One region of the Neorhizobium sp. P12A genome, then DNA from elsewhere that is predicted to be linked to it. Evidence: riboswitches for the same ligand, from Rfam matches in the RefSeq annotation. Region 1 holds a riboswitch; the other holds the start of a gene.
What was found. A riboswitch is a leader RNA that binds a small molecule or an ion and turns the genes downstream of it on or off. The one in region 1 is predicted to bind cobalamin.
Positions count from the first base shown of each region.

Region 2: linked by a shared signal. The riboswitch ahead of bluB (5,6-dimethylbenzimidazole synthase) and the one ahead of DTW90_RS29375 (ABC transporter substrate-binding protein) in region 1 are both predicted to bind cobalamin.

Region 1 is NZ_QOVX01000018.1:5-4,216, forward strand. Features, by position in the region: gene DTW90_RS29365 (YkgJ family cysteine cluster protein) at 172-468, shown strand; gene DTW90_RS29370 (3'-5' exonuclease) at 663-1,637, shown strand; cobalamin riboswitch at 2,031-2,259, shown strand; gene DTW90_RS29375 (ABC transporter substrate-binding protein) at 2,430-3,446, shown strand; gene DTW90_RS29380 (iron ABC transporter permease) at 3,458-4,212, shown strand, end outside.
Region 2 is NZ_QOVX01000006.1:274,492-278,703, reverse strand. Features, by position in the region: gene DTW90_RS19455 (TolB family protein) at 1-249, shown strand, start outside; gene DTW90_RS19450 (ankyrin repeat domain-containing protein) at 412-2,148, shown strand; cobalamin riboswitch at 2,189-2,402, shown strand; gene bluB (5,6-dimethylbenzimidazole synthase) at 2,445-3,170, shown strand; gene DTW90_RS19440 (DUF2865 domain-containing protein) at 3,130-4,212, opposite strand, start outside.

The sequences.
Region 1 (4,212 bases):
TCAAGCGCCACTGTCCAATCGTCTTCTGTCATCTTCGTGCTCATGCCGACCTCCAAATCAGTCGGCACTCCATGAATCAGACTAAGTGCAAGTCAGGAATCCCAAAGGGGCCACATGCGCAATCCGTCCACATCGCCTAGCATTGTCTGGCTATTGCGTTAATACACGGTCATGACCGTCCCAATTGACTTTGACTGTGAAGCCTGCGGTGCTTGCTGCTCGTTCTCGCCCACCTGGCCCAGATTTTCCACCGAGACGGAAGCGGAGCTCGACGCTATACCGGCGCGCTTTGTTTCGGAGGATCAGCGGGGGATGCGGTGCAACGGGGCGCGTTGTTCTGCTTTGGCTGGCATTGTTGGTTCTCGGACATCGTGTCTGGTTTACGAACTTCGGCCCGATGTCTGCCGGGCCTGTGTCCCAGGAGACGGAGCCTGTCTGGAGGCACGTTCGTCTTTTGGGCTCGACTAAACGAAAGGCAACAGCAACAAAGCCGCCCTGCTGCTCCACGGTTTCTACCAGGTCTCAAAGGCTTGTTTTCGGGTGTTTTTGGATTTGGGCCTTGGTGTCGCCGGTTCAGATCCCAACAAGGTGAGTCAGCCTGGTCATGACTTGAAAGTGGCGGCATGATATCTGGCGATTTTCGGCGACAAAGATTGAGAGGCATGACCACACAATTCGACATGTTTTCCGACAATGACGTCGGAGCGCCTGCAAGATCTCCTCGCGCCGTTTCGACGAAGCGAATGACGCCGGCTACCCTCCACGAAGAGGGCATGATCGCCCACCTGGCGGCGACTGGTCGCTATCGTGTCTTAAGAAAACTCGAGCCGCGTGGAATAGCGTCAGTAATTCGGCCCGAATATCCGCTCCGCGGCGTCATTATCGACACGGAAACGACGGGTCTCGATCATCGCAGGGATGAGATCATCGAGATCGGAGCGATAGGCTTCACGTTTGATGAGCAGGGTGGGATCGGCGACGTCACCGGCGTTTACGGTGGCTTGCAGCAGCCAACAACGTCTATTCCCGCCGAAATTACTAAACTGACGGGCATCACCGGTGAAATGGTGGCGGGTCAGTTTATCGACATGCTGGCATTGAGGCACATCATCGATCCTGCGGATCTGATCATCGCGCACAATGCCCGGTTCGACCGCCCTTTTTGCGAAACCTTCTCAGCATCGTTTTCCGGCAAGGCATGGGCGTGCTCCAACGTGGAGATCGACTGGTCGTCGCGCGGGTTCGAGGGAACGAAACTTGGCTATCTCGTTGGGCAGGCGGGTCTTTTTCATGAAGGCCATCGGGCCATCGACGATTGCTTCGCTTTGCTCGAGGTTCTCTCTCTAGGGAGCAATTCTGACGCACGCTCGCCTTTTGCCGAACTCTATCAGGCAAGCCAGCGGTCGCGGGTCCGCATCTTTGCCGAAAACAGTCCGTTCGACATGAAGGATCACCTCAAGGCGCGCGGTTACCGCTGGTCCGATGGCAGCGATGGCCGCCCGAAATGCTGGTGGATCGAAGTTGATGAAGCGGACCTAGACGATGAGCTCAATTATCTCCGCTCCGATATCTATCGGTATCCGGAAGCCGATCCGCCCTTCCGGCACTTGACCGCATTCGATCGGTTTCGGGCTTGACCGTCTGGCTGTGTCGCAGCCGCCTCACTATCCTTTGCACTCTTTGGGGACGATCAGCAGTAGGCCGGGCATATAACCGGTTTCCCCAAGGGGCAATGGTCGCCAGCAGCGCCGGAAGCACGCAAGTCGACTTGACTGGGACAAGGTTTAGGCAGTAGTGTTATGTAATAACATAACTAAAGGAATTACCGTGATACGATCCAAACCCCCCGTCATCGTCCTTTCCAGCTTTCTCAGACCGAGCTTGACAGGTCTCTTGTCGATGCCTCCCAATTCATCCTCAACATTGGCGAAATCTAGCGGATCCTTTTGTCAGCTGGGCGCGCCGCGCTGCCTGGTATCACACCATCTACCCAATGCAATCGACAGCGTCTTGACCTCGAGGCGTCGTTGACCTTAACTGATGCCGACGGTTTCCCAAGGATGACTCTGAGGGGATTAATAGGGAACACGGTGCGGACGACCCAAAGTGGGACCAAGACCGTGGCTGCCCCCGCAACTGTAAGCGGATTGCCGACCATCCAAGGGCCCTTGAGGCCATGCCACTGCGAAAACCGCGGGAAGGCAGATGGACGGCAGAAATCCGTGAGCCAGGAGACCTGCCGTCAAATCGTCATCCAATCAGCCGGGCGGGGATGCCCGGACAAGGAACAGATATGACAGACCTGACCCTTCGCTTATCGCGATGCCCATCGGCCTCGATTGGATTTCTCATGCCCGATTTTCGCGTGCGGCCTTTCCTCTGAAACCGCACCGGGCCGAACTCCTCCTGCAAACATCGAGAACCAACCAATGACATCGCTTTTAAAATTGCTTGCCGTCGCCTGCGGCCTTGCCTTCGTCGCCGCGCCCGCTTTCGCGGCCACGCAATATCCGCTCACCGTCACCAATTGTGGCCTGAAGGTTACCTTCGGCAAGGCGCCTGCGAAGATCGTCTCGATCGGCCAGAGCATGACGGAAGTGCTCTACGCTCTTGGTCTTTCAAACAAGGTTGTAGGCACGGCCGTCTGGTTCAGCCCAGTGCTGCCGCAATTTGCCGACGTGAACAGCAAGATCAGGCGTCTGGCCGACAACGAGCCGAGCTTTGAATCCGTGGTCGGGCAGGAGCCTGATCTCGTCGCTGCGGAATTTGAGTGGCATGTCGGGCCGCAGGGTTCCGTCGGAAAGCGCGAGCAGTTTTCTGCGCTCGGAATCAACACCTATGTGTCGCCAGCCGACTGCGTCGCCAAGGTCAACGACAATGGCGGCGACGGTGTTCGCAAGGAACTGTTCTCCATGGACCTGATCTATCAGGAAATCGCCGAGCTCTCGGAGATCTTCGACGTCAAGGATCGTGGCGACGCACTGATCGCCGACATGAAGAGGCGCGAGGCCGACGCGGTCGCCTCAGTCGCATCCGTCAAGATGAAGAACGTGCCCATCGTCTTCTGGTTTTCCAGCAAGGAGGTCAATGGCGACGCCTTCATCGCCGGCAAGAACGGCGCTCCCGCCTATATCCTCAAGACCCTGGGCGCTACAAATGTGGTGACGACCGAGGAGGAATGGCCGCTCGTCGGATGGGAAACGATCAGCGCGGCTAATCCCGCTGTGATCGTCATGGCTGATATGGATCGGCGTCGTTACGCCGCCGACAATCCGAAGATGAAGCGCGATTTTCTCGATCACGACCCGGTCACCAGCCAGATGGCGGCAGTGAAGGACAAGCGCATCGTTCTGATGGATGCCGAAGCAATGAGCCCATCGATCCGTACCGTAGACGGCATCGAGCAGTTGGCCAGCGCGATCAAGTCTTTTGGCCTGACGCAGTGACACGGTTTGATATGGGAAGGCGGGGCGTCTGGTCGCTCCTTTTGTTGTTTGTCCTTGGCTTCGTCCTGCTTGCCTTCGCGATCAGTCTCGCCGTGTCGATCGGCGAGATTTCCATTCCGCTCTCGACGACCGCCGAGGCGGTGGCCAATCGCCTGTTCGGCGCAGAATTCGAGATCAGTCGCATCCATCAGGGGATCGTCTGGGACTACAGGCTGAGCCGGGCCCTGGTGGCGGCCAGCGCCGGCGCGGCGCTCGCGTTGAGCGGTACAGTGCTGCAGGCAATGCTGCGCAACCCGCTCGCCGAACCCTATCTGCTCGGCATTTCCGCAGGCGCGTCCACGGGGGCCGTCGCCGTCATGATCCTCGGTTTCGGTTATGGGGTGCTGACGCTGTCGGGCGGTGCGTTCATTGGCGCCGTTCTCGCATTCGCGCTGGTGGTCCTGCTGGCTGCCGGCGCGGGCGGCACCGGCGAGCGTATCATTCTCTGCGGCGTCGCCGGCTCACAGCTCTTCAATGCGTTGACGTCCTATATCGTCACGACCTCGGCCAATGCCGAGCAAGCCCGCGGCGTGATGTTCTGGCTGCTCGGCTCGTTAAGCGGCGTGCGCTGGCCGGATGTTTATCTGGCAGCTCCGGTCACAGTCGTCGGCTTTCTCGTCTGTTTCTGGCATGTGCGGGCGCTCGATGCCTTCGTTTTCGGAATGGATGCAGCCGCGTCGTTGGGCATCCCAGTGCGCCGCGTGCAGGCGATCCTTCTAGGCGCGAC
Region 2 (4,212 bases), on a different contig from region 1:
GACAGCAACTACGGCGACTGGTTTCCGCATCCGTCACCCAGGGGTGACAAAGTCGTCTTCATCTCCTACGACCCCGATGTGTTTGATCATCCGCGCGACCTGAACGTTCGGGTGCGCATGATGGATGCGGATGGCGGCAATGTCGAAACGCTGTTCGATCTGTTCGGTGGCCAGGGCACGATGAATTCGCCCAATTGGTCACCGGATGGTGATGAATTCGCCTTCGTTCGCTATGAGCCGGCGGCCTGAGGCCGCTGGACAGCGCGGATTTTTGCCGATAGCTTTTGATCGTTCGCAGGGCACATCCGATCCGCGGGAAGGGCAAGGCCCACCTGATGAATGATTTTTAGACTGCCACACCTCTTTTCAGTCTGTGGGCGCGGATACCGGACGTTATGAAAGGAGGTCTCCGTGACCACACGCTCCCTGGCGGCGAACGCCACGCTCGATTCCGTGAAAAAGCAGGCGAAAGCCTTTTTGAAAGCCGTGCAAACAGGCGATACGTCGGCGCTTGCGCGCGTGACGCCGTATTTCGCTGACGCTGCAGCAGTCGGGCTGCAGGATATCCAGCTGGTAACGGCTCGCGAATACGGGTTCTCGAGCTGGACCAAGCTCAAGGACCATCTGGAGCGATCGGGTAGCCGGGATGAGGCGAGGGATCAGCTTGCCAATCGCTTCCTGTCGCTTGCGACCGTGTCCTATTTCTCGCGTATTCCCGCCGATCCCGCCCGTTTCGACGAGGCCGTGGAGCTCCTTGACGCGCATCCCGATATTGCCGACGATAGCATCCATGTTGCCGCAGCGATGGGCGATGCGGCACGCGTCGCCCGCTGGCTGGACCGGCAGCCGCAATTGATCGAGCGAAAGGGCGGTCCCTACGATTGGCAGCCGTTGCTTTATGCTGCCTATGCCCGTCTTCCCGGCCATTCCACTCTCGACGTCGGCCGACTGCTGATCGCGCGTGGAGCCGATCCGAATGCCCTCTTTCTCGACAATGGCCAATATCGCTTCACGGCGTTGACCGGCGTCTTCGGGCAGGGAGAGGCTGGGAAAATCCGGCAGCCGGAACATCCGGGCTATATGACATTCGCGCGGCTGCTGCTTGACGCCGGCGCGAACGTCAATGACAGCCAGGCGCTCTACAACAGGATGTTCGAGCCGGATAATTCCTGCCTCGAACTGCTGCTCGAATATGGATTGAGCGCCAGCGACCGGAACAATTGGTCCGTGCGGGAAGATGGGAAGCTGGTCGAGAATTCGCAGACCGTGTTCGACTATCAACTCGCCTGGGCTCTGGAAAAGCGGATGCCGCAGCGGGTGCGGCTATTGGTCGAGCATGGCGCCGACGTCAACCGGCCGGTCAATGGGCGCACGCCCTATGAGTGGGCGCGGCTCGGCAACGAGAAGGAGTTGGTGGCCTATCTCGTGCAGCATGGAGCGGTCGCGGTTCGTCTGAAGGCGGAGGATTGGGCCTATGTCGCCATCATGAATAGCGAGCATCCAATCGATTATTTGCCGAGAATGATGGCGGCGCAGCAGACCAGCCCCGCCGATGTCCAGCGAAAGCACCCAACCATGCTGCATGAGGCCGCAGGCGAAAATGCCCTTGAGGCGGTTCGTCGGATGCTGGCGCTTGGTTTGGATGTGAACGCGATGACTAGCCGCACGCCGCTGCATGAAGCAGCACTCCACGGTCACATCGAAATGGTAAAACTGCTGATCGAGCATGGTGCCGATCCCACGATCCGCGATCCCTACTATCACGCGCCGCCGATCGGTTGGGCGGACTATAACGGCCATGCCGATATGGTGGAGTTCCTGAAGACGCAGCCGCTCGATATCTTTGCGGCGGCCGCCTTTGGTGAGATCGGGCAGCTGGAAGCATTGCTGGACGCGGATCCATCGTTGCTCGACCGGCGTTTTGAGAGCCTTCGACGATCCGGTGCGCCGAGCCCGGACCGAGATTGGCTGACGCCGCTGGGCTTTGCCATTCTCAATCATCGCGCCGATGCGGCGGCGCTCCTTGTCGGCCGCGGCGCCGATCGCTCCATTCGGGATGCCTCGGGACGTTCCTACGGCGATCTGGCGCGGGAGACGGGCGATGAGGCAATCATGAGGCTGTTCAGGAGGCCCGTTTCCTCTCGTTGAGACGTGTTGGCGATCCGCTTGCTTTCGGTAGGCGGATCGCGCATAGCTTTGATCGTCAGGTGCCCGTGCCAAGCGGGAGAATCGGGAAGCCGGTCAAAATCCGGCGCGTGCCCAACGCTGTGAGGCGGATGTCTGTCGCAGGAAAGAACTTTCGAATGTTCTTTCATATGGATGCCACTGGTTGTTAAACCGGGAAGGTAGCGAGAGGCAATCGAAGCCAAGCCAGAAGACCGGCCTGACGCGATAGGCCAAACCGCGCGGACGGCGGTGAGGTCGGCATTGTTGGGGATTTGACGATGCGACCCGATCCGAAGGATTTTCTTGTCCGTTCACAGGCATTTTCCGCGGCTGAACGAGAAGCTGTCTACCGCGCCATCGAAACACGGCGGGATGTTCGCGACCAGTTTCTGCCCGATCCGTTGCCCGATGCGCTGATTGCGCGTCTGCTCGGGGCCGCGCATAGCGCGCCGTCCGTCGGTTTCATGCAGCCCTGGAGTTTCGTGCTTGTCCGCGATCCCTTGGTTCGTGAGGCTGCGTGGCAGGCGTTCCAGCACGCTAACGACGAGGCGGCTCAGATGTTTAAGGGTGAGCGGGCCGTCAGCTATCGTTCCCTGAAGCTTGAAGGTATCCGCAAGGCGCCGCTCAGCATATGCGTCACCTGCGATCCTGACCGGGCCGGGCCGGTCGTGCTTGGACGCACGCATAATCCGCGCATGGATTCCTACTCCACGGTTTGCGCCATCCAGAACCTGTGGCTTGCCGCGCGTGCCGAAGGTGTCGGCATGGGCTGGGTCAGCATCTTCCATGATGCCGATATTAGGCTGCTGCTCGGCATTCCCGATAGAATCGAGATCGTTGCCTGGCTCTGCCTCGGCTATGTTGATGAGCTCTACAGTGAACCGGAACTGGCGGTTAAGGGATGGCGACAGCGGCTGTCGCTGGACGATCTCGTCTTCAGTGACCGCTGGGGTGAGGTTGGCCCTATTGCTCCGGCTGGGGGCCAGGCGCCAGGGGATGTTTGAGGTCGATCTTTCCCTCATCCGTCGACAGGAATTGCGGGCCGACCTGGCGGATCTTCCTGGCCGTCGGATCGTAAGGGCGGTCGGCTGGTGCGGGCTGGGCCGTCGTTGCAGTCTGCGGCTGGGGTGAGGGTGGCTTGGTCGTCGTGATCGTCGTTATGGAGCTATAGGGCGCGGCTGGCTGCGGCTGGACGCTCTGTGGCTGAATGCTGGCCTTCTCGCGCTGCATTTCTTCGTAATAGGCCGACATGTTGCAGGTGCAGGACGACTTCTCGCCGGGCGCGCGCTTGCGATAGGCAAAGGCGTAAGGCATGGCGCTGTAGGGCGCGCCTGTTGCCGCAGAGACCATTTCCGAGGATTCCTGGTTCGGCAAATAGCGGAAATAAAGTTCCGTCGGAACGCCGGGGCACATGCGCGAGCAGGTTTCCGCGTCATGCTGAAAATTGACCGGCGAGGCATTGGTGGTCAGCGGGAAGAAGCCGCCATCGCAGGTCCGCACGCAGACCGTCTGCAGGCCCGCGCCATAGGGACCGCCGGTGGGATAGTTCATCGGTGCGGCCTGGTAATAGTCATAGCCCGGCTGCGGGCCGCCGCTTCTGTCCATCGGCTGGATGAACGTGTCGGTCCGCATCGCCTGCTGCTCTGGTGTCGCGGGCACTTCGGGGCGATTGGTGATGATCGTATCGGGATTAGCCGCTGCGGAATCCTCGCATCCGTTTTGCCGGAGTGCCGTTTCAAGCTGATCGCGCAACACATCGTCTGAGCCGCCGGCGCGCTGGCTTTCGTCACGCCGCTCGATGAGAAATTGCAGGTCTTCCTGCAGGCGGCCAAGCGAGGTTTCGAGCTGATCGCAAACGGCGGCGTCCTGCCCGTTGATAATTACCCCACTGCCGGAGTGGCAGCCGCGATCCTGCATCTCCGCCTGAAGCCTGCGGACCGCCGATGTCTGCTCGTCGATGGCGTTTGAATATCTGCGGACCGAATGCGAGGTGCTGACGACCTCGGGGATGTTGGCGAGCCGTCCGTGGAGTTCGTCACAAACCGA